3 regions of the Sphingomonas daechungensis genome follow, and region 3 is predicted to be linked to each of the others. Evidence: predicted binding sites of a transcription regulator. Region 3 holds the regulator's gene; each other region holds the start of a gene.
What was found. The regulator LexA, encoded in region 3, represses DNA repair genes until DNA is damaged. The targets are predictions, from matches to a motif close to GTTCCNCNCTTGTTCT.

Region 1: a site for LexA is predicted at 1,739-1,754, ahead of ABD928_RS02490 (DUF5131 family protein). Genes of this name have one in related genera too.
Region 2: a site for LexA is predicted at 5,006-5,021, ahead of recA (recombinase RecA). Genes of this name have one in related genera too.

The regions. Positions count from the first base shown of each region.
Region 1 covers NZ_BAABJC010000001.1:496,617-504,209, forward strand. Annotated here, with positions in the region: gene tcmP (three-Cys-motif partner protein TcmP) at 1-926, opposite strand, end outside; gene ABD928_RS02490 (DUF5131 family protein) at 937-1,695, opposite strand; gene ABD928_RS02495 (GNAT family N-acetyltransferase) at 1,814-2,575, shown strand; gene ABD928_RS02500 (hypothetical protein) at 2,572-3,063, opposite strand; gene ABD928_RS02505 (YdeI/OmpD-associated family protein) at 3,451-4,035, opposite strand; gene ABD928_RS02510 (HIT domain-containing protein) at 4,227-5,168, shown strand; gene ABD928_RS02515 (cupin domain-containing protein) at 5,593-6,051, shown strand; gene ABD928_RS02520 (GreA/GreB family elongation factor) at 6,118-6,576, shown strand; gene ABD928_RS02525 (carboxymuconolactone decarboxylase family protein) at 6,738-7,205, shown strand; gene ABD928_RS02530 (sigma-70 family RNA polymerase sigma factor) at 7,195-7,593, shown strand, end outside.
Region 2 covers NZ_BAABJC010000001.1:308,535-316,127, reverse strand. Annotated here, with positions in the region: gene ABD928_RS01565 (DUF2062 domain-containing protein) at 1-34, shown strand, start outside; gene ABD928_RS01560 (M13 family metallopeptidase) at 48-2,111, shown strand; gene ABD928_RS01555 (response regulator) at 2,111-4,477, shown strand; gene ABD928_RS01550 (response regulator) at 4,524-4,877, shown strand; gene recA (recombinase RecA) at 5,094-6,176, shown strand; gene ABD928_RS01540 (multidrug effflux MFS transporter) at 6,180-7,454, opposite strand; gene ABD928_RS01535 (M24 family metallopeptidase) at 7,516-7,593, shown strand, end outside.
Region 3 covers NZ_BAABJC010000001.1:2,886,578-2,894,170, reverse strand. Annotated here, with positions in the region: gene pyrG (CTP synthase) at 1-276, opposite strand, end outside; gene secG (preprotein translocase subunit SecG) at 350-715, opposite strand; gene tpiA (triose-phosphate isomerase) at 783-1,544, opposite strand; gene ABD928_RS14950 (peptidylprolyl isomerase) at 1,672-3,606, shown strand; gene lexA (transcriptional repressor LexA) at 3,683-4,330, shown strand; gene ABD928_RS14940 (VOC family protein) at 4,330-4,677, shown strand; gene ABD928_RS14935 (DUF4242 domain-containing protein) at 4,679-4,951, opposite strand; gene ABD928_RS14930 (ComEC/Rec2 family competence protein) at 5,004-7,127, opposite strand; gene gltX (glutamate--tRNA ligase) at 7,187-7,593, shown strand, end outside.

The DNA.
Region 1 (7,593 bases), 2.4 Mb from region 3:
TATCGTTGATTAGCGGACCCGACGCCCCTCGCCTGCTGCTGCGATTCGCTTACCTCCGCGACCGACCAAAATCCCGGCTGGTGGGTCTCTTCTTGGCTGATCGTCGCCCTCGTCTGCATTTCGCTGAGTTCGACCTTCTCGTGAACGTCGCGGAATACCGCGACGCCCTTCCGGGAGTGGGTGCCGAGGACGAGGCGCATCTTGCGGCGGTTCTCGCGAGGTTTGAGGATCGTCATGTCGGGCGCATAAGTTGCCGCGCCGCTGCTTTTGATCTTCTGCTTCAACAGCAGCAGAATGCGCTCCTCGTTGCTGAGGTACGCTGGCAGGGCGTTGAACTCGTCCTTCCAGTCAGGGTCAGCAAGGAACCTGCCGAACGACGCCGCGACGCTCGAAAACCCGGCGTGGCGGTTCACATGCTCGGCCATGAAGTTGAGCAAGAATTCGCCGTTCATCTTTTTCAAGAACGCGAAGACCGGCTCTGATCGAATGTCCCACCCCGTGGGGTCAATGAACGTGAAGGTGAAGCCGTCGCGGCAGGCTCTCGCGATCTCGTCGAGATTGTCTTCGAAGGAGCCGGGAAAGACGTGAATCTCGAACGCGCTGTGCTGCTCAGCGTAGGCGCGAAGACGCTCAACGGCTTCCGGCCGACGCTCGCAGAAGCAGAAGCGGATTTTCAGGCCACGGACGCCATTCTTTCCCAAGTCGGCTCGAACTGCTTCCAAGGTCCGTAATGCCTGATCGAACGAGGCATCGGAACAATCGTCAGTTGTGACGCTCCACGGCCCCGCGAACGCGTCCACGAAGTTGAAGGTGGATGAGCGTCCTTGGAGAGTCTTGTAGGCCGCAGTTTGGAGATATTGCGTCAGGAACTCGTGCTTGATGAACGACTGTTCTCGACCCTGATACTGCTCAAGCTGCGCTGCCAAAGACCGCTCCTCATTGCCGTAGCGATGCTAAGATTGGCTCCGGCACGATCTGCCAAGGGAAGCCATTCCACTCTTCACCATCGAGGAGACGACCGCCGGACTTGGGCCGCGCGCCGCCCCATTGCTTGAAGAAGAACGCAACGCCGTCACGCTCACAGTGCTCTCGGATTTCGGTTGCCCAGCGACCGTCCATCTGCCTTGCGCCGGGTCCACTCTCGCCGCCGACAATCGCCCACGCGATGCCCGACAGGTCCACTTCGCCAATCCGGCCGAGCAGCGGTTCGAAGGAGATAAACCGCGCCTCGGAGTCGATCTGCTTGAGGTGCTCGATCCGGCTCGAGCGCGGTGCATCTTCGACCGACACGCCAAGCCAGATATGGCGCGGGACCGGCTGGTTGCCATAACGGCGGCGCATGTAGTCGCGCATTAAGGAGCTGCGCTTAGTCAGCACTTGGTAGACGTGCCAATCGGCGTCTTCCATCGCGTCGAAAACGCGGTCGATGTGCCTGCGATCAACGTCCTTGTGGAACAGGTCACTCATCGAGTTCACGAAGATCATCCGAGGCCGTCGCCACGCGGCTGGCTGGCCCAAGCGGGAAGGCCATAGGCGCAGGTCGAAGCCTTGCTCGTAAGCATGGCCCGGAATCCCTCGCCAGCGTTCAGCGAAGCGCTCAGCATAGCAGTTGTCGCAGCCGGGACCGATCTTCGTGCAACCCGTCACCGGATTCCACGTCGCGTCTGTCCACTCTATCTCGGAACTCTGTGCCACTTACGCTCCCCGGCCCGCCGCCTAAATACAGCAAAAAATGAACGGCACAAACGGGGAACAGTTGCTGTCGTCCTGATAGCCCGCTTCATGCACCGCGATCACTGCCTATGTAACAGCCATGAAAGACCGACTACCGACAGCCGACGACGTGGTGCTCGGCACGAAAGCAGACCTCGATCAGGTGCTCGGCTGGCTTGAGCGCGAGTACGAGGAGGACGGCGAGGGCTTCTGGTGCAACCGGAACTTGTTCCCGAAGGCCCTCGACGATGAGGACTTCTACGTGATCCGGCAGGGCGGCGAAGCTATCGCATTCCAACTCGGCCACTACTCACCTGACATAGCGAACGTAAGGAAGGACAAGCAGCGGCAAGGCTTCGGCACCGCGCTGCTCAACGCGGCTATCGCTCGCGCCCGCCGCGACAACGTGAACATCCTGGACGTTGAGTGCGCCCCGCGCACGTCGCTGACGTTTTGGGAGAAGCATGGCTTCGAGCGGTATACGGACGGCCCACGGATCAAGGCTCGCCGCATCCTCCAACGGGAAGCCGAACTGCCGTCAGAACTGCCCCGCGTCCCCATCAGGATCGAATTCTATCCCGAGCGCGTGATCTACAGCCGCGACGAGCAGGTTGAGCCGATTGCCATTCAGGAGGTCTCGGGCGCTCGCCTCGACGACGGCGCTGTGATCCTCGAACGCCGCGTGATCTGCTCGGACGACACCGGCCGGAACAACGGCGATCTCGTGATCAAGATCGAGGTTGATGGGGAAGAACGCTACTTCGGAAAGGCGAAGTACGACGACGCGGAGGCGGCGGGCGTCGAGCGAGATTGGAAGGGCGGAGCCTTCTACCTCGACGTGATCGAGCCGCTAGAGGGTTAGCGCTCGCCTTCCTCGATGGCCTCGAAGTAGCTGCTCAACGCCTGCTCGATCGCGCGGTGAATAATCTCCTCGTCGTCGCCTTTCAGCGTCTCACTCCCAACCGCGTGACCAGCATATTTGCCAAGGCCCACTTGGAACTTGCCGTCGCGGATGGAGAAGAAGGCGCTTCGTCCGCGCGCATTGTATTTGCCGCCCCACTTGTTCGGCTGGTCGCCCTTGGCGCAGTAGAACTGGATTTCCGGATGCTGGAGACGCGGGATGGTCGACCAGTTGTCAGTGATGATCACCGGAACACCTTTGGCCTCGAAGCGCCGCTTTGCGTCTTCGAGAACCGGCATGACTTTGGCGATCAGAGCCTCCTTGTCCCGCGCATATTGCGCGTCCCGTGCTTCCTTCTCGCGGCGCTCTTGCTCTGCCTTGTCGACCCGCCTGCGTTCACTATCCCCGCTGACGCGGTCAAACATATCGTCGAAATTCGGCACGCTCACTCCGCGACTTGATGGTGATCCCCGCTGGATTCCAACCAGCGACCTCCTAGTTAACCTCCCAGGTCGGTTTTTGCAGCCCCGTTGCAGGGCTCGTGGTCGGCGTGAAGCAAAACGCTAGGCAAAGCACGCGGGCGAGGCGCGGGGCTGAGCGCTGCGCGGGGTTTCAGCAGCGCGCTAGGTGCATCAAAACGCGTCAGGGACCCTTCTCTCCTGCGTCAGAGGGGAGAGAGGTGCGTCAGAACTGATAGGAAAGACGCGCGGGCGAGGCGCGGGGACAAGCGCCCCGCGGCGGGTTCGCAGTAAGCGCTAATGTCGGCTTTCGACCCATTCGCGACATTGCCGGAGCGTCTGCTTTCGATCCAAAGCAGACATTCGCCGTCCGCCGACCTAGCCGTGAATGGTCTCGCCGCGCTCTAACATGGCGACGTAGTCGGCAATTTTCCTAGCGCGCGTCTCGGGGCGTTTGACGGAGCCGATGCGGTAGAGAATTGCGTATCGGTTCGCGCCCTTCAGCGTTGCAAAGAACTTAGCTGCCTCAGGATTGGCGTCGAGTGCATCCTGAAGATCAGGGGGGATTTTCGCCGAACTTGCCGGCGCATATGCTGCGTCCCACCTGCCATCGGCCTTGGCAGCGTCGACTTGCGCGACACCCGACTTTCGCATCCGGCCTTCGGCGAGCAGCTCCATTGCTCGCTTCTTATTCACCTGAGACCATTTGCTGCGAGCTTTTCGCGGAGTGAAACGCACGAGCCAATATTGGCCGTTGTATTTGTCGAGTTGTCCGTCGATCCACCCGTAACAAAGCGCAACATCTACCGCTTCCGCTTTTGTCAGGCTTGGCGCGCTCGCCGATTTCTTCGGAAGCTTTAGCCATGCCCCAGCAACGTCCGCAGGCTGATCGTCCAGCCACTCTTCAAAACTTGCGGCGTTGCCGAAGGCCAGAACAGGTAAACCGCCGCGATGCTCAGTCACTCGTAGGGAAATAGCCGATTGGCTTATTCTCGCAACCGCTTGACCGTCCGCCTTCGACCCATTGCTGCCGTTAAGGGCGCCTGCCATCGTGCGCTGATGATCGACTGCCCAAGCGCGTATGTGGTCCTGCGGCTAGCACTGTGAATCCGAGCTCCGCGCGCCTTAAAAAATTCCTCACCAGCGAGATGCGCATGTCGCACATCTACCAGCCCCTGATGCTGCGCGAGCTCCTGCTGAATGGTGGAAGAGCCAGCCGAGAGGCCATCGCCCGCGCTATCCTCGAACACGATCCCTCTCAAGTCGAGTATTACGAGCAGGTCGTTCAGAACATGGTCGGCCGCGTACTCACGTCGAAGCCTGATCTCGTTCGACGCGAAGGGCGCGAATACGAGCTGGTGGCAGCGCCAGAGCTTTCTCAAGACGAGCGACGCGAGCTGATCGGGATCTGCGATGAGCAGATCGCTCGCTACCTCGCTGCACGAGGAGCTGCAGTCTGGTCACATCGTCGTCGTCAGGGCCGGATTCTTTCAGGAAGCATCAGATACGAAGTCCTGAAGAGGGCGCGATTCAGATGCGAGCTGTGTGGTGTATCTGCCGATGAGCGTGCTCTCGAGGTCGATCATATCGTCCCGCGCAATCATGGCGGCAGCGATGACATCTCGAACCTGCAGGCGCTCTGCTATACTTGCAACGCCTCGAAGCGTGATCGCGACGACACGGACTTTCGGGATCACAAAAACCTCTACCAGCAACGAGAGTCTGGCTGCTTGTTCTGTGAAACGGCGAGAAGTGGCATCGTCGCAGAGAACGAGCTGGCCTATGTTCGTCGTGATGGCTTCCCTGTCACGCACCTTCACACGCTAGTCATCCCGAAGCGCCACGTCGCAAGCTACCTCGACCTGACGCAACCAGAACTGAATGCGGTGCATCAGCTGAGCGTGTCGCAGAGAACGTCGCTGCAGTCGGAAGACGGGACGATTGCAGGGTTCAACGTCGGCGTGAACGATGGTGCCGCAGCTGGCCAAACGATCATGCACGCCCACTTGCACCTAATTCCTCGCAGGAGTGGTGACGTTGCGCGACCACGTGGAGGCATCAGACACGTCATCCCAGGCCGAGGCGAATATGGATGAAGCGTGCTGGCAGCTTTCGACCCAAAGCATCCATTTGCCGCGGAAGCCTATGGGGAGTGGTAGTTCAGCACGCTCTAGGTGAAGCAAATTGTGGCAATGCGCTTCCTCTCTCATTTCAGGGGAAAAGAAGTGAAGCAAAACCGATAGGAAAAGCAGGCGGGCGAGGCGCGGGGACCAGCGCGGCGTAGCGCGCTAATACCTGACGCCTAATGTCCGCTTTCGACCCAAAGCGGACATTCACGCCTCCTGATGTTAAGCAGGTCGGGGAGGTGCTTCGATGATGAACCGCTGCTCGTCGCTTCCATTCGCGATCGCCGCGGCATTGCTCTGCGGCGCATCGGCAATGGCTCAACCGCATCAGGACGTGCGTGGCTCGGGCGCAAGCAAGCCGCTTGTCCTTCAGCCAACTGATGGGGAGCCGCGAATGCGGCGTCCACCGCCGTCGGCGCTTTCTACGCTGGCCGCGCCATTCCTCATCAAAGTGGATGAGCGCAACGGCGGAGCCAAGGACTTCGTCATCTTCACGGAGGACGTGCCGGTCGGGCAAACTATTTCGCCCCACAGACATCCGCACTCCGAGGAAATCCTCTTCATTCACGCTGGGACAGGCACGGCGTGGCTGGATGGCAAAGAAGCGAAGGTTGGGCCCGGCACCATCATCTTCATGCCGCCGAACACGGGTGTGCGGCTGACGAACGACGGCAAGGAACCTATCTCGCTCATGGCTGTCTTCTCACGTCCCGGCTTCGACAAGTATCAGCGGGACATATCTGTCCCAGCCGGTGAGCCGGCCAAGCCGCTGACCGTCGAGGAGCTAGCCGCTATCCGGGCGCGACATACCGACTCCGTTCTTTACGACCCGGTGCCGTCAAAGCCGCGTTAGCGTCCGCTTTCCACCCGTTGCGGACGTGTCTACCCTCACGGGCATGAGCCAAGGACATCCCGTTCAATGAGCGTCGCATTCCGACGCGAGAGCGACGAGGAGCATCTCGAGCCCAGGTTCGAGCTGCCCATTCCTCCAGGCCCGAACCTCGTAACGCCACGCGGGCTCGCGTTAATCGAAGCGCGTGTCGCCGAACTTGAGGCTCGTCTCGCGGATCCGCTTCCGGAAGAGGAGCGCAATGCCGTGCTGCGAGATGCTCGCTACTGGCACGCCCGCCAAGCCAGCGCTCAGTTGGCACCGGCGCCCTCTGGCGAGACTGTCGCGATTGGTACTTTGGTGACCTACAGGCGCGACAATCAGTCTCGGACTGTTGAGATTGTCGGCCACGACGAGAGCGACCCGGCGACCGCACGCATCGGCTTCAATGCGCCGCTAGTTCGGGCAATGCTTGGCGCTGAGCTGGGCGATGAGATTGAACTCCCCAACGGCCACACCCTCACCATCCTGGCCATCGCCCTCGCCTGACTTACTCCACGCGTTTCCGTCCGCTTTCGACCCATTGCGGACATTGGCTGGCGTCCGGCGTGGGACAATTTTTCAACATTCTTCGAACCGATGTCACATCGGTCGGACCTGTCTCGTCATTTGTTTCGAGCGCCTCGATGCTCGTTACAAGGAGACCGACTATGACCCCCCGCCTCGACAACCCGTCTGCAGTGTTCCCCGCCGGCTTCAAGGCAATGGTCGCGCTCGAGCAAGCGCTGGCCCAAGCGATCGATCCGGAACTGCTGGAACTGGTGAAGTTGCGCGCGTCCCAGATCAATGGCTGCGCCTTCTGCATTTACATGCACACCAGCGACTTGCGTAAGCGTGGAGTGGACGAGATGAAGCTGTACCTGCTCAACGCTTGGCGGGACTCGTACCTCTTTTCAGAGCGCGAGCGGGCGGCGCTGGCGTGGACCGAAGCCCTGACCCGGGTCGCGGATGATGGCGCACCGGACGACGCGTACAACGCGCTCGCCGAACAATTTAGTGAGGAGGAGCGGGTGCAACTGACCTTCGCCATCGGCGCGATCAACGTCTGGAATCGACTTCAGGTCGGCTTCCACGTCGCTCATCCGCCACGTGGCGCAGCGATGCGCGATGCAGCCTGACCAGCGCCTGGCCGTCTTCGAGGCGCAGCGACCGCGGTTGCTGCGCCTCGCTTACCGCATGCTGGGGTCGCTGAGCGAGGCGGAGGACGTCGTCCAGGACGCGTGGCCCCGCTGGGCAGTAGTCAGCGGCGGAGTCGACGTGCCGGCCGCCTATCTCACCCGGATCGTGACTCGCCTGTGCCTCGACCAGCTGAAATCGGCGCGGGCTCGGCGCGAGGAATATGTCGGCGCCTGGTTGCCGGAGCCGCTGTTGCAGCAAGCCGACGAGGAGGCAATTGCCGACGACGTCACCCTGACGCTCATGATGGCCATGGAGAGGCTCTCCCCACTCGAGCGCGCCGCCTTCCTATTGCATGACATTTTCGAAACCCCACTGAACGAAGTGGCG
Region 2 (7,593 bases), 2.6 Mb from region 3:
GCGCGAGGGCGCACAGGTTCAAGAAATCTCCTGAGGGAAAACATCATATGAAGCATTGGATTGTCGCTCTTGCGGCGAGCACCGCGCTCGCCGGATGTGCCACCGCTCCGGCCGATATGCCGCCGCCGCCCGCGGAAACGACGCCACCGGCCGCCGAAGCGCCGCCCGCACCGAAGCCCACCTATGGCTCGTTCGGCATCGATACGGCGGGGATGGACACTGCGATCCGGCCCGGCGACGACTTCTACGGTTTTGCCAACGGCACCTGGGCCAAGAGTACTCCGATCCCGGCGGACAAGTCGAACTACGGCATGTTCACCGTTCTCGACGATCTGTCGCGGCAGCGCACCCGCGAGCTGATCGAGAATGCCGCGAAGGATCCGAACAGCAAGATCGGCAATGCCTACGCAAGCTTCCTCGATACGGCCGCGATCGAATCCAAGGGCCTAGCCCCCTTTGAGCCGTGGCTTGGGAAAATCCGCTCCGTGAAGTCGAAGGCTGAGTTGGATGCGCTCTACGCGCAGGCCAACCGCCTCGGCATTGGCGGTCCGTTCGGCATGTATATCGGCCAGGACGACAAGGCGCCCGAGAATTATGCGCTGACCCTGTTTCAGTCCGGGCTCGGCATGCCCGACCGCGACTATTATCTCTCCAACGATGCAAAGCTGGTCGAGACCCGCGCAAAGTATCTCCAGCACCTGACCAACGTTCTTACTCTCGCCGGCGAAGCCAATGCCGCCGCGCGCGCCAAGGCGGTTCTGGATCTAGAGACGAAGATCGCTCGCGTTCACTGGACCAAGACCGACAGCCGCGACGCCAACAAGACCTACAACAAGATGACTGTCGCCGAGCTTTCGAAGAAGGCTCCCGGCTTCAACTTCAAGGGCCTGCTCAGCGGCATCGGTGCGAACGTGGATAGCCTGATCGTCGCCCAGCCAAGCGCGGTCGCCGGCGAAGCCGCGATCGTGGCGAAGGCACCGATCGGCGTTCTCAAGGACCAATTGCTAGTCCAGTCGCTCGACGGATATTCCGCGTACCTGCCGTCCGCGTTCGACAAGGAATCCTTCGCTTTCTACGGCAACACTCTCAATGGCACGCCGGAGCAGGAGGCCCGCTGGAAGCGCGGCGTCGACTTCACGACCGCAGCGCTTGGTGACGATGTCAGCCAGCTCTACGTCGCGAAGTACTTTCCGCCGGAAACAAAGGCCGCCGCCGACCAGCTGGTGAAGAATGTCATCGCCGCGATGGACCGCCGCATCGATACGCTGGAATGGATGGCGCCGGAGACCAAGGTGAAGGCGCACGCCAAGCTCGCCGCCTTTACGCCGAAGATCGGCTACCCGAGCCAGTGGCGCGACATGAACGGGCTTCAGATCGACCGGAACGACGTGCTCGGCAATGCCATGCGCTCTGCCGAATTCGAGCATGCCTATGAGCTCGGCAAGCTCGGTGGACCGATCCGCCGCTGGGAATGGGGCATGACCCCGATGACGATCAACGCCTATGCCAATTTCGGCATGATCGAGATCGTCTTCCCGGCCGCGATCCTGCAGCCGCCCTTTTTCGATCCGAACGCGGACCCGGCCGTCAACTATGGCGGAATCGGCGCCGTCATCGGGCATGAGCTCAGCCACCATTTCGACGATCAGGGCGCGAAGTACGACAGCACCGGCAAGTTGATCGACTGGTGGACTCCAGGCGACACCAAGGCGTTTACCTCGCGCCTCGACAAGCTCGAGCAGCAGTACAATGCCTACGAGCCGCTGCCCGGCAAGCACGTCAACGGTAAGCTGACGATGGGTGAGAACGTCGCTGACCTCGCCGGCCTCACCGTCGCTCACGACGCCTACATCGCGTCGCTCGGAGGCAAGGAGCCGCCGGTCATCGACGGGATGTCCGCAGACCAGCGCTTCTATCTCGGCTGGGCACAGGTGTGGCGGCGTAACTATCGCGAGGCCAATCTGCTGAATCGCCTGCTGACCGATCCGCACTCGCCGTCGCCGCAGCGGACCGATATCGTCCGCAACATGGACCCTTGGTACCCGGCGTATAACGTCCAGCAGGGCCAGAAGCTTTACCTCGCACCGGCTGACCGCGTACGTATCTGGTAATGCTGCATCAGGAACTGCCACCGATCGCCGACCGTCCACTGGACGGCGGCGGTCGCTGGCTGCTTCCGGGTCTCGGCGCGGCGGCAGTCCTGAGCGTCGCCGCAATCTATTTTAGTGTTGGACCTATCCCCGCCCTTGTGCTGGCGCTCCTCGCGTTGGCGGGCGCTGTGGGAGGCCTAATCGCTTTTCGTGCTCCGCCAGAGAAAGCGCCCGTCGAGAGCATTGTTCAGGGGCCGGATTACGGCTTGGTGGGAGCGGCTCTCGCACTTTGCGATGAGCCTGCCGCGATCACATCGCCGGACGGTGCACTTCTCGCCGCCAATGAAGCTTATCGGACGCGGTTTGACGCTGTACCACCCCTGAAACTCCCCGCTGACGAGGAATCCACGCAGTCGATCCTGACTGCGGTATCCATGGCTTGGCGTGACGGCGCGGGCTGTGTTGCGGGCGTTGCGACACTTGCCGGTACAACTGCAGTCGAAGTCCAACGCGCCGGTCTTCGCAACGACATGCTTCTCTGGCGGTATCCGACGCCTCCGACCGCGGACCCAGTGTCGCTCGCGATCCAGGGTATTTCCGGAGTGGCCGGCGAACGCCTGTCGAAGGCCGGTGTATTGGCCGCCTTGGTCGACGCAGATGGTAAGCTCCTGGCTGCAAACAAGCTCTTCAGCGACCGCGCCATTCCGCCGGGTCAAATGGATGGTCCGCGCTTCGCGGAACTCGTTCACGTGTCGGACGACGGCCTCTTCCACCTGCCGGTCGAGGGCGAGACGGGAAGCGCGATGCGAGCGGTTCACGTGCCGGTAAACCCAGTTCAGCCCAACGGAATTGGCACGTTCCTCCTGTTCGACGATTCCGGTTCCTCATCGAGTTCTTCGAACCTGCAAGCCTTGTTGGACATGATGCCGATCGGCTTGGCGCTGGTTGACCGTGACGGTCGGTTCCTGACCATGAACCAGGCGTTCCGGACTGCGTCCGGGATGAAGGGGAAAGCGGTCTATCCTGGTGACCTGGTCGTCAAGGAAGACAAGGCCGCCGTTGCCGATGCGGTCCGACGCAATGCGCGCGGTCCGGCCATGTCGGGCGACATTGCGGTCCGACTGACCCGCGACCCGAAGGAGCCAGTTGCGCTCACGATCGCCGGTCTTCGCGGCCTCGGCGATGCGGCTGTCCTGCTGCTGCTCAAGGACAACAGCGAGGAAGCCAAGCTCAAGCGCCAGATCGCACAGGCGACCAAGATGCAGGCGGTCGGTCAGCTCGCCGGCGGCGTTGCGCACGACTTTAACAACATCCTGACCGCAATCATCGGCCACTGCGACCTGATGCTGATGCGGCACACGCCGGGCGACAGCGATTACGACGACATCCAGCAGATCAAGTCGAACTCGAACCGCGCCGCCGGTTTGACCCGCCAGCTGCTCGCCTTCTCGCGTCAGCAGACCCTGCGCCCGCAGGTGCTCCAGCTTCCCGACGTCGTCTCCGAAGTTTCGCATCTGCTGAAGCGGCTGCTCGGTGAGACGGTAGTTCTCGTCGTCAAGCACGGCCGTAGCCTTGGTGCAGTGCGCGCGGATCCGGGCCAGCTTGAGCAGGTGATCATCAACCTCGCGGTCAATGCCCGTGATGCGATGGCAGCCAAAAGCGGCGGCACGCTCACGATCCAGACCTACGCTGTCCGCGCCGACCAGGTGGCGGAACTGGGCTCCGAAATCCTGCCGATCGCCGACTATACGGCGCTATCGGTCAGCGACACGGGTTGCGGCATTCCACCTAGCGTGCTCGGCAAGGTGTTCGAGCCGTTCTTCACCACCAAGGAAGTGGGGAAGGGGACCGGTCTCGGACTCTCCACCGTCTACGGCATCGTGAAGCAGTCGGGCGGTTTCATCTTCGCGGATTCGAAGGTGGATGAGGGCACGAGGTTCATCATCTATTTGCCCGTCCACCACGCCGGGGATGCACCGCAGGCGGCCAAGCCAACGAAGGCAACTGACAACGAGCTGTGGGGAAGCGGCACCGTTCTGCTTGTCGAGGACGAGCCCATGGTTCGCACCGTCGCCGAGAGGGCGCTCATCCGTCATGGCTACTCTGTGGTGACTGCGAACAATGGCTTCGAGGCGCTCGAAATCCTTGATCGCGGGGATGAGTTCGTTTTGCTGATCAGCGACGTGGTCATGCCCGAAATGGACGGACCGACAATGGTTCGCGAGGCTCGCCAATCCCGGCCCGAGCTCCCGGTGCTCTTCATGTCCGGTTATGCCGAGGAGCAGCTGCGCAAGTCGATCGACATTGACAAGGTTGCTTTCCTGCCGAAGCCATTCTCCGTCCAGGAGCTGGCCGAAGCGGCGCGCAAAGCCCTTACGCCCGCGTAGCAAATAGGGCTTGCGGTCGCGCGGCGGCGGCTTATGCCTCACGCTTATGGGGCAGCGTAGCATCCTGGTTGTTGAGGACGAGCCACTGATCGCGATGATGCTCGAGGACTTCCTCGAGTCTCTCGGCCATTCAGTCACCGCAACTTGTGAATCCGTCGAGGACGCGATGGCGGTTGCCGATCAGGGCGGCTTCGACTGCGCGATCCTCGACGTGAACTTGAAGGGCGAAAGCGTCTGGCCGGTGGCCGAGCGCCTGCGTGAACAGCAGATTCCCTTCGTCCTTGCGACGGGTGGCCATGTCGATCCGCCTCCTGCCCAGTTCGCCAACGTGCCGGTGATCGAGAAGCCGTACACCGTGGACCGCGTAACGCCGGCGCTTGAGGCAGCGTTCGCCGTCTGAGCTTCTCGGCAGCAGCGAAGCATTCCATTGTAGGAATTGAAGGCGTAGTCCAACGCTGCGTACCCGTTCTCCCTAAGGCCACGCGAAAGGCGCTGCTCTCCGTGGCGTTAGTGACTTTACCGCCACATGTTCTCCTCTTGTTCTCTAAGAACAAAGCATGTACGAAAAGAATATGGGGGCGGGGCTCGGCCGCCCGTTGACGAGAGGATGAGTAGCATGGCAGCGCAGCTCAAGGTCATCGGTAGCGGATTGGAAGTACCCGGAATGGATAGACAAAAGGCCCTCGAAGCAGCGCTCGCGCAAATCGATCGCGCGTTCGGCAAGGGCTCGGCAATGAAGCTCGGCAGCCGCGAGAAGATCGAGATCGAGACGATCTCGACCGGCAGCCTTGGGCTGGACATTGCGCTTGGCGTCGGCGGGCTTCCGCGCGGGCGCATCGTTGAGATTTACGGACCGGAAAGCTCGGGCAAGACGACCCTTGCGCTTCATGCGATTGCGGAAGCTCAGAAGAGCGGCGGAACGGCAGCATTCGTGGATGCCGAGCACGCGCTGGACCCCGTCTACGCCAGAAAGCTCGGCGTCGACATCGACGAGTTGATTGTCTCGCAGCCGGACACCGGCGAACAGGCGCTGGAGATTGTCGACACTCTGGTCCGCTCGAACGCGATCGACGTTCTGGTGATCGACTCCGTTGCGGCGCTGGTTCCAAGGGCGGAGATCGAAGGCGAGATGGGCGACAGCCACGTCGGCCTTCAGGCTCGCCTGATGAGCCAGGCGCTGCGCAAGCTGACCGGCTCGATCAGCCGCTCGCGCTGCCTGGTCATCTTCATCAACCAGGTCCGCATGAAGATCGGCGTCATGTACGGCAACCCGGAAACAACGACGGGCGGCAACGCGCTGAAGTTTTACGCGTCGGTGCGTCTCGACATCCGCCGCACGGGCCAGATCAAGGATCGCGACGATATCGTCGGCAACACGACCCGCGTGAAGGTCGTGAAGAACAAGGTCGCGCCGCCGTTCAAGCAGGTCGAATTCGACATCATGTACGGCGAGGGCGTGTCCAAGGTCGGTGAGATCCTCGACCTCGGCGTGAAGGCCGGCCTGGTCGAAAAGTCGGGCGCCTGGTTCAGCTATAACTCGATCCGGATCGGTCAGGGCCGTGAGAACGCCAAGGTCTATCTCAAGGAAAATCCCGACGTTGCCGAGCGCCTCGACCGGGCGATCCGCGGCAAGACCGAGGAAGTCGGCGAAGCGTTGATGGTCGGACCTTCACCCGAAGACGACATCGCCGCAGAATAATCCCTAGGCCTCCGCGGCGGCGGGCGGCTCCGGCTGCTCGCTCGCCGCGGTCGGTCCGGCAAAGAGGCGCCCGGGTTCCGTCAGGACGACGAAGGCCGATCCGGCCAAGGCGCAGCCTGCCATTCCCCAAAGGAACGGCAGCACCGTCCCGTTGAAGGCTTGCCCAATAGCGTAGCCGATGATTGCTGCGCCGATCGTGCCGACCACGCCCTGAACGGACGAGGCAGTGCCGGCGATGGCTGCCATCCGATCCATCGCCAGCGTGCTGAGGTTGGACGAGGCGAAGGCAAAGCAGACCATCGTCAGCGCCTGGAGGATTATGAAAGTCACCAGGCTTTCATGTCCGCTCACCCCTACGGCGAGATGGACCAAAGCGACCGCGAGAAAAGCTGCGGAAGCTCCGTGGCCAACGCGCCTCAGTCCGAAGCGGCCAACCACCCGCGCGTTGGTCCATGAAGCCAGCGCCATCGGCGCCGCGATCGCTCCAAAAACGAGGCCCAGCAGATGCGGCTGGTGAAACGCCTCCGCGACAATCTGCTGGATCGAGCTGATGTATGCGACGAGCGCTCCGAACGTGGCCGTCAGGGCAAGGGTATAGCCACGCGAGAGCGGCTCCTTGACCGCCTCGACGGCTGCGCTGATGATTTCGTCGGGCGCCAGACTTCGGCGATACTCGGGGTGCAGGGTCTCAGGCAGGCGGACCCACGACCAGGTAAGCATCAGCAGGCCGTAACCCGCGAAGACAAGAAAGATTGCGCGCCAGCTTCCGAAGAGCAGGATGACCTGCCCGATGCTCGGAGCAAGGACGGGCACGACCATGAACACCATGAAGACCAGGCTCATGACCCGCGCCATGGCTTCGCCCTCGAACAGGTCGCGCACCATCGCCACGACCAGCACCCGTGTCACCGCCGCGGATGCGCCCATCGCGACGCGTCCGGCGATCAGCAGCGGAAAGCTGCCTGCGAGACCGCATAGCAAGGCGAACAGCATGTAGAGCGCGACGCCCGCGGCGAGGATGGGCTTGCGCCCGAAACGGTCGGCCAGCGGGCCCCAAATCAGCTGGGTCGAGGCAAACCCGACGAAATAGGCGACGATGACCAGCTGCTGGTCATTCTCATGCACGACGTGAAGCGACCACCCGATGTCGGGCAGGGCCGGCACCATTGCGTCGATGGCAAAGGCGTTCAGGGCCATCAGTCCCGCGAGAAGTGCGATCGTCTCGCGCGGACCGGGCCGTGGCCCGGAACCCGGCAGCTGATGCAGATTGAACGGCATAGTGCCTGCTGGCCGAACTGATCGCGGCATGCAACAGTCAGTCCTTCGAAGGGGGTCGAACATGACAGCACTGAAGCTTTCTCGCCGTGCGCTGATGCAAAGCGGAGGTGCGCTCGCGCTGACGTCGTTCATCCCTGAT
Region 3 (7,593 bases):
CCCGGTCGTGATATTGTCCGACTGCCGGGACGACACGCCTGTGAAACGCTCGTAGTGACCGAGGTCGAGATCGGTCTCGGCCCCATCGTCGGTCACGAAGACCTCGCCATGCTGATACGGCGACATCGTCCCCGGATCGACGTTCAGATAGGGGTCGAACTTCCGGATGCGGACCTTGAAGCCACGTGCCTGAAGCAATGCCCCGAGAGAGGCTGAGAGGAGACCCTTACCAAGCGATGAGACCACGCCGCCGGTGACAAATATGAACCGCGCCATGGGAGTTGGGGCTTAGGGGTGAAACGCCGCGACGCGCAACCCGGCCAGCGAAAAAAAAACTGTTCGTAGCTCGCTATTGAGCGAGCGGAACCGCCGGCTCGGCCTGGTTCGACGTCGGAGCGCCCGGCTGCTGCTGCGGCGTTGCGGGCGCAGTCGCCGGCGCGGGTGCAGGAGCGACCTGGTTGGCAAGCGAAGTGTCGACCTTGGTCGGCTCACGCGTCGTACCGGCGATCGCGGCCAACACGATCGATAGAACGATAAAGAGACCGCCGAGGATCGCAGTCGAGCGCGTCAGGAAGTCGGCTGCGCCGCGAGCGGTCATGAAGCCGGACGAGCTGCCTCCAACGCCAAGCCCACCGCCTTCCGAGCGCTGCATCAGGATGACGCCGACCAGCGAAGCGGCGACGAGCGTCTGAACGATCAGAAGGAACTTGAACATTTCGGCCTTTCAGGAGGATGCCGCGGGCATCTAGCGGTCGCTCCGCGGAGTTTCAATGCTTGAGCGGTCAGGCCGCGGAAGCGGCCTGGACGATGGGCAGGAATTTCTCCGTCGTCAGGCTGGCGCCGCCGACTAGCGCGCCATCGACATCATCCACCGCGAAGATCTCCGCGGCGTTAGAGGCGTTGACCGACCCTCCATAGAGAATGCGAATTTCGTTCCCGGCATCTCCATACGCGGCAACCAGCCGATCGCGCAGCGCCGAATGCATTTCGCCGATGTCGGCGGATGAAGCGACCTTCCCAGTCCCGATGGCCCAGATCGGCTCGTAGGCAATCGCAAACTGTCTCGGGATAGCGGCCGCGGCCTCCTCGGCGTGAGGGAGCGACTCATCAAGCTGAGCCTGCACCGTTCCGACGGCCTGCCCTGCCTCCCTGACGCCCAGGCTTTCACCGATGCAGAGGATTACGTCCAACCCGGCGGCAAGCGCGGCCTCGGCCTTCCGCCGCACTTCCTCGTTCGATTCATGCTGGCCCTCGCGCCGTTCCGAATGGCCGACAATCGTCAGCTTTGCCCCAGCATCGAGCAGCATCGCAGCAGAGATACACCCCGTGTGCGCACCCTTGTCCGCCCAGTGCACGTCCTGTCCGCCAATCGGGAGGATACTCTCGGACCGCGCGGCCCGCTCGATAAGGGTCGCAGGCAAGCAAAGGGCAGCATCGACGTTCGATACAGAAGCCGACCCGGCCGCGATGCTGTGAATCTCTCCCAAGTCGGAAGACACGCCGTGCATCTTCCAATTTCCAACCACATATTTCCGACGCGTCATTTGCTGCCCCCGACCTCGAGAAGCGACGGCACTACCCTTCGTCACCGATTGTTGGAAGCGGGCGCTTGATGGCCCGGAAAGCGCGACCTAAAGCGGCGGCTTCACATCGGCCTCGCGCGGAGCCTCAATGCTTGCTTCCTTCCGCCGACTGTCAAAATCGACCGTCGGAACTGCCATCATGGGCATCATCCTGATCCTGATCCTCGTCGGGTTCGCGATGGGCGATATCCAGAGCGTGATCTCGGGCGGCGGCTTCCGGGGAAGCAGCGATACCCTGGTGAAGATCGGATCGAAGACGGTCACCGACCGTGACATGAGCCGGGCGATGGAGCGCCGCCTGTCGCAGGCGAGACAGCAGAATCCGTCCGCTGATTATGCTAGCATCGCGGCCGACTGGGACCCTCTCCTGAATGCAGTCATCGACGCAAGGACGGTCGAGGCGTTCGCGCACAAGTTCGGGTCCGTTCTGTCGAAGCGTCTCGTCGACGCGCAAATCGCGAACATTCCCGGAGCCAAAGGCTTGGGAGGCAAGTTCACCGACGCATCGTACCAGAACTTCCTGCGCGAACAGCGGATGACCGATGAGGAAGTCCGCATGATCGTCAGCAGCGGCCTTCTCCAGCAGCTGATCATCGCGCCGGTCGTCGTGAACGCGAAGGCGCCGGTCGGCATGGCGACGCCCTATGCGTCGATCCTCCTGGAAGGCCGCTCGGGCGAAGTGGCATTCGTCCCAACTGCGGCGTTCCGCCAGGGTCTCAATCCGACCAGCGCGGACATCGATCGCTATTACGCCGCCAACCAGCGGCGCTACATGGTCCCAGAACAAAGAGTGCTCAGAATCGCGAAGATCGGTCCGGAGCAAGTAACGAACGTCCAGCCGAGCGACAAAGAGATCGACGACTATTACAAGGCCAACGGCGCAACTTACGGATCCAAGGAGACGCGTGTCATCACGCAAGCCGTCGCGCCGGATCAGGCGACGGCCAACGCTATCGTCCAGCGAATCCGCGGCGGGCAGACGTTCGCTGCGGCGGCCGCGCCTGCAGGTTTCACTCCCGAAGACATCTCCGTCGGCCCCCAGACCAAGGAGCAGTTCACGGCCACCGCCGGAGCCAATGTCGCCGGGGCGGCATTCGCTGCTGCGGAAGGCGCGACGATCGGCCCGATCCAGACCGCGAACGGCTGGAACGTGGTGAGGATCGACAAGATCGAGCGTGAAGGCGGCAAGTCGCTGGCGGCAGCTCGTCCGGAGATTGTCCAGAAGCTGGTCGCCGACAAGCGCAAGGAAGCGATCGAGGCGATCGTCGACAAGGTTCAGGACGCCCTTGATGGTGGCGCGAGTTTCCCCGAGGCCGCCGCTGCTGGCAAGCTGACCCCGATCGAGACCCCGCCGCTGACTGCGTCGGGAACGTCGCCGGCCAATGCGGCTTACAAGTTCCCTGCAGATCTCGCGCCCGCGCTCAAGTCCGGTTTCGAGCTTGGTGAGGGCGATGAACCCGTCGTGGATTCGCTTCCGAATGACGGCGGCTATGTCCTGGTCGCGCCGGCGCGGGTTATTCCGGCTGCCCCGGCCCCGCTGGCGAGCATTCGCGATCGCGTAACCCAAGACTGGATCGCCAGCCAGGCATCGCAACGGGCGCAGCAGCTCGCCCAGTCCATTGCTTCAAAGGTCGGCAAGGGCTCGCTCGCAGACGCATCGAAGGGCGCTCCGGTGGCCGTGAAGGTCGAGCCGGTGAATGCGCGGCGCATCCAGCTGAGCCAGTTCCAGGGCCAGGTCCCGCCTCCCCTGGCGATGCTTTTCATCCTCGGTGAAGGCAAATCGCGGTTGGTCGCCGGCGGTCAGGGCGAAGGCTTCTACGTCGTCAAGGTGGACAAGATCATTCCCGGGAATGCGTTGAACCAGCCCGCGCTCATCGGACGTACCCAGCAGGAAATGCAGCAAGCGCTGGCGGAGGAGTATGGCGCGCAGTTCACCAACGCCATGCGCCAGACGGTTGGCGTGAAGCGGAACGAGAAGGCAATCACCGCGTCGAAAGCACGGATCACGAGCACCGGTAGCTAAAGTCTGCGGTCGTATTGACGGCTAACATTTTGTTGCCTACACGTTCCCTGTCTGTTCCAGGGGGATTGGCCGCGCGATGCTAACTGCCAAGCAGCACGAACTGCTCCGCTTCATCAACACCCGTCTCAACGACTCCGGCGTTTCGCCGAGTTTCGACGAGATGCGGGAAGCTCTCGACCTCAAGTCCAAGTCGGGCGTCCATCGTCTGATTTCGGCTCTTGAGGAGCGTGGGTTCATCCGCCGCCTGCCCAATCGGGCGCGAGCCTTGGAAGTCTTGAAGCTTCCGGAGTCGTCGGCCCCTGCCGCGCCCGCTCCACGCCCGGTCGTGCCTGCAGCAGCCAACGACACGATTGAAATCCCTCTGCACGGCCGCATCGCCGCCGGCACGCCGATCGAAGCCCTCCAGGGAACGGAGGGTTTTGCGGTTCCCGCAGCACTCCTCGGCCCGGGCGAACATTACGCGCTTGAAGTTTCAGGGGATTCGATGATCGAGGAAGGCATCCTCGACGGCGACTTCGCACTGATCCGGAAAGCCGATACGGCCCGCGACGGAGAGATCGTGGTGGCGCTGATCGACAATGAGGAGGCGACGTTGAAGACGTATCGACGCGAAGGTCAAACCATTCGCCTGGATCCGGCCAACGCGCGCTACGAGCCGCAGCGCTACAATGAGAGCCGGGTCAGCATTCAGGGGCGGCTCGCTGGCCTCATTCGGCGCTACTGATGTCGGCGGCGCGGATTGACTACGTCGAATTGCCGAGCGCAACGGCTTACGAGCTTACGCGCGGCTTCTACGCCAAGGCCTTCGGCTGGGCGTTCACCGACTACGGCCCGGATTACTCCGCCACGACCACCGGTGACGTGGACGTCGGCCTGAACGGTCAGCCCGAAGAAGCCTTGTCCGCGCCCTTGCCCGTCATTCGTGTCGACGATCTCGAAGCCGCATTCGATGCAGTATCGAAAGCCGGTGGCGTTATCGCCAAGCCCATTTTCGCCTTTCCGGGCGGTCGCCGGTTCCATTTCATCGATCCGTCGGGAAGCGAACTCGCCGTCTGGCAGACCGCGGATTAGCCTATTCAGCGGTGGTCGGGTCGATGACGTTGCGAACCTCGCTGATCTTGTTGGCAGGGAAGCCGCCGCGCTCGGCATGCTCGCGAATGATTTCCTCGTTGGGCGCGCGATAGATGCAGTAGATTTTGTCGTCGGTGACGTAGCTATGCACCCACTGGATTTCTGGCCCGAGTTCTCGAAGGACCGAGCAACTGGTCTGGGACGCCCCCTTGAGATCGCTTTGCCCTAGCGAACCGACGCCGGGCATATCACGCTCGATCACGTATTGCGGCATATCACGTCTCCAATTCCGCGACGCTCGACGATAGCCGAGTTCGCAAGGAGCGTCACTCGGCCCAGGGGTGATCACCGACGCGCTGGGACACCGTCTCGACACGGGGCTGGTCATCAAGGAAGATGGCCAATCCACCCGTTTCAACAAGCGACTTTCGGTCGAACTTAAGCCACTGCGGCGTGCAGCTTTTCGGAAGCCAACGATCCGACACGACGATATCGGCCTCTGCGCAAGCGTCCGTGAGAGCTTTCCAGTCGATGCTGTTCGCCGATCTCGTTGCCAGCAGGCGGTAGTTCCGCGCCCCGGCCTTCAGGACGGCCACGCAGGAATCGCGCGAGCAGGACCCGATCGATGATTCTGCGAGCAGTCCGGGCTCGTCGTCGAACCCCGATGCCTCGCTCACCAGATCGCGCATGAAATCGCCGGACCGATCGCGAAGCATCATCGGCGTTCCATCCGGGGCGACGATCGCCAGATGCCGACCGTCGCCGGTGATCAGCACATCCGGCGATGGCGCAACGGCAGCGGCGGCAGCCCCGACCGCGACGGGAACCAATCCGAGCAAACGCACACGAGCGGTCGTCCAGAGGAAGAACCAGAGGCCACCGAGGACCATGGAAGCGAAGGCCCAGGCAGGCATGGAGGGCAAAGTCGCAACCGCGCCCTTCGCACCGGCGACGGTGTGAGCGATCGATAGCAAAACCGCGAGCGCCTTGTCCGACGCCCACCAGAAAGGCGTTCCAAGGCCGATAGGGTCCAGAACGAGAGCCGCGGCCTCCACCGGCATGATAACGAACGTCGTCAGCGGGATCGCGACGAGATTTGCGGCGACACCGAAGAGCCCGGCCTTGTGAAAGTGGTACAAGGCCAGCGGCGTCAACGCGACTTCGACGACCAGGCCGGTGAGGATCATGCCGACGAGGGTCCGCCCGGCCTTGGCGAACGGACCTTCGTCGCGGCGCATCAGGAGGTTCTGTCCCCAGCCGGAAGAGTGCAACGCGATGATCGCAGTCACAGCCGCGAAGCTGAACTGGAAGCTCGGGCCTGCCAGGGCTTCAGGCCGGAAAATGAGGACGGCCAAGGCGCCGACGGCAACGAGCCGCAGGCTGATCGCCTCTCGGCCGAGGGCAATTCCGCCAAGGACCAGCAAGGCAGCGACGCAGCTTCGCACTGTCGGAACCTGTGCGCCTGTCAGGAGGGTGTAGCCGATTCCCGCCGCGGCAGCCGCCGCAGCCGAAACCAGGACGAGATTGAACCGGAGAGCGACCCGCTCGCTGAGCGCGAGCAGCTTCAGTGCCAGAAACATCACCGCCCCGACGACGGCGGCAATGTGCAGCCCGCTGACCGAGAGCAAATGCGCAAGGCCGCTCCGCCGCATCGCGTCCGCGTCCTCCTCCGAAACAGCATTCTGGTCGCCGGTGACAAGCGCAGTGGCGATTGTCCCGGACGGCCCCGGAAGCCGCTCGCGGATATGGCGATCGAGGCGATCACGGAGCGAATCGAGCCAGCCAGGCTCGGCGGATTGCAGCACTTCGACTGGGCTCAGCGCCCTGCCAACAGCTCCCAAGCCCTTGAACCACCCATCCCGCGCAAAGTCGTGAGTGCCGGGCAACGCCATGGGCGGCGGCGGCGCTAGGCGGGCCTTGAGGGCAATCTTGGCGCCAGCTGCGATGCCGGGCGGAGCTCCATCGGCCTTCAGCGACACCCGCACGAGCGGCGGCAGCTTCTCGTCGAGAGGAGATACCGTCAGGCGTATGTCGCCCTTGGCCGGAAGCTGCTCGACCTGGGTTATCACGGCCTCGAACGTCACGACTTTCGGGCGATCGAGCCGAGGTGCGGCGACCCATTCGGAGCGCAGCCAGATGAGTCCGCAGCCAATTGCGGCGGCGAGACCAACCCAACCCACAGCCCGTTCCAACCGACCGGTGCCGAATGAGAAGCCGGCAACCGCCGCGCCGGCTCCAAGGCAAATGACTGCGAGCCACTCTCTCGGCCCATTCAGCGCAATCCAGAAGGCGATGCCCATGCCGAAGCTGGCGACCAGCCATAACGGCAGCTGGCCGCGTTCGCGCTCGAGGAAGCGCTCAACCTCCTCGCGCGACGCGGAAAAACGCGCCTTCCAATAGCCCCGAGCATGCTGTGGAAGATGCGCACTCCCTATGTTAGGGGCGCCCATCCGTTGCATTGCACAATGGACCAAAGAGGAAAGCGCGAGCGAGCGCAAGCGGAGATAATTTGACCACCGAAGCCCGTCCCGTCGTCACCCGATTTGCTCCCTCCCCCACCGGGTTCCTTCACATCGGCGGGGCACGGACGGCATTGTTCAACTGGCTGTTCGCCCGCCACCACGGCGGGAGGTTCCTGCTGCGTATCGAAGATACGGACAAAGCACGCTCAACCCAGGAAGCGATAGACGCCATTTTAGACGGGATGCGCTGGCTGAACCTCGATTGGGACGGTCACGAATATTACCAGTCGCAGTTCTGGGCTCGTCACGCGGAGGTGGCGCGCAAGCTGCTCGACCGAGGACACGCCTACCGCTGCTACATGACGCAGGAGGAACTCGCTGCGCAGCGCGAGAAGGCGCAGGCCGAGCGGAGACCGTTCCGCATCGAAAGCCCCTGGCGGGAAGTCACCGACGA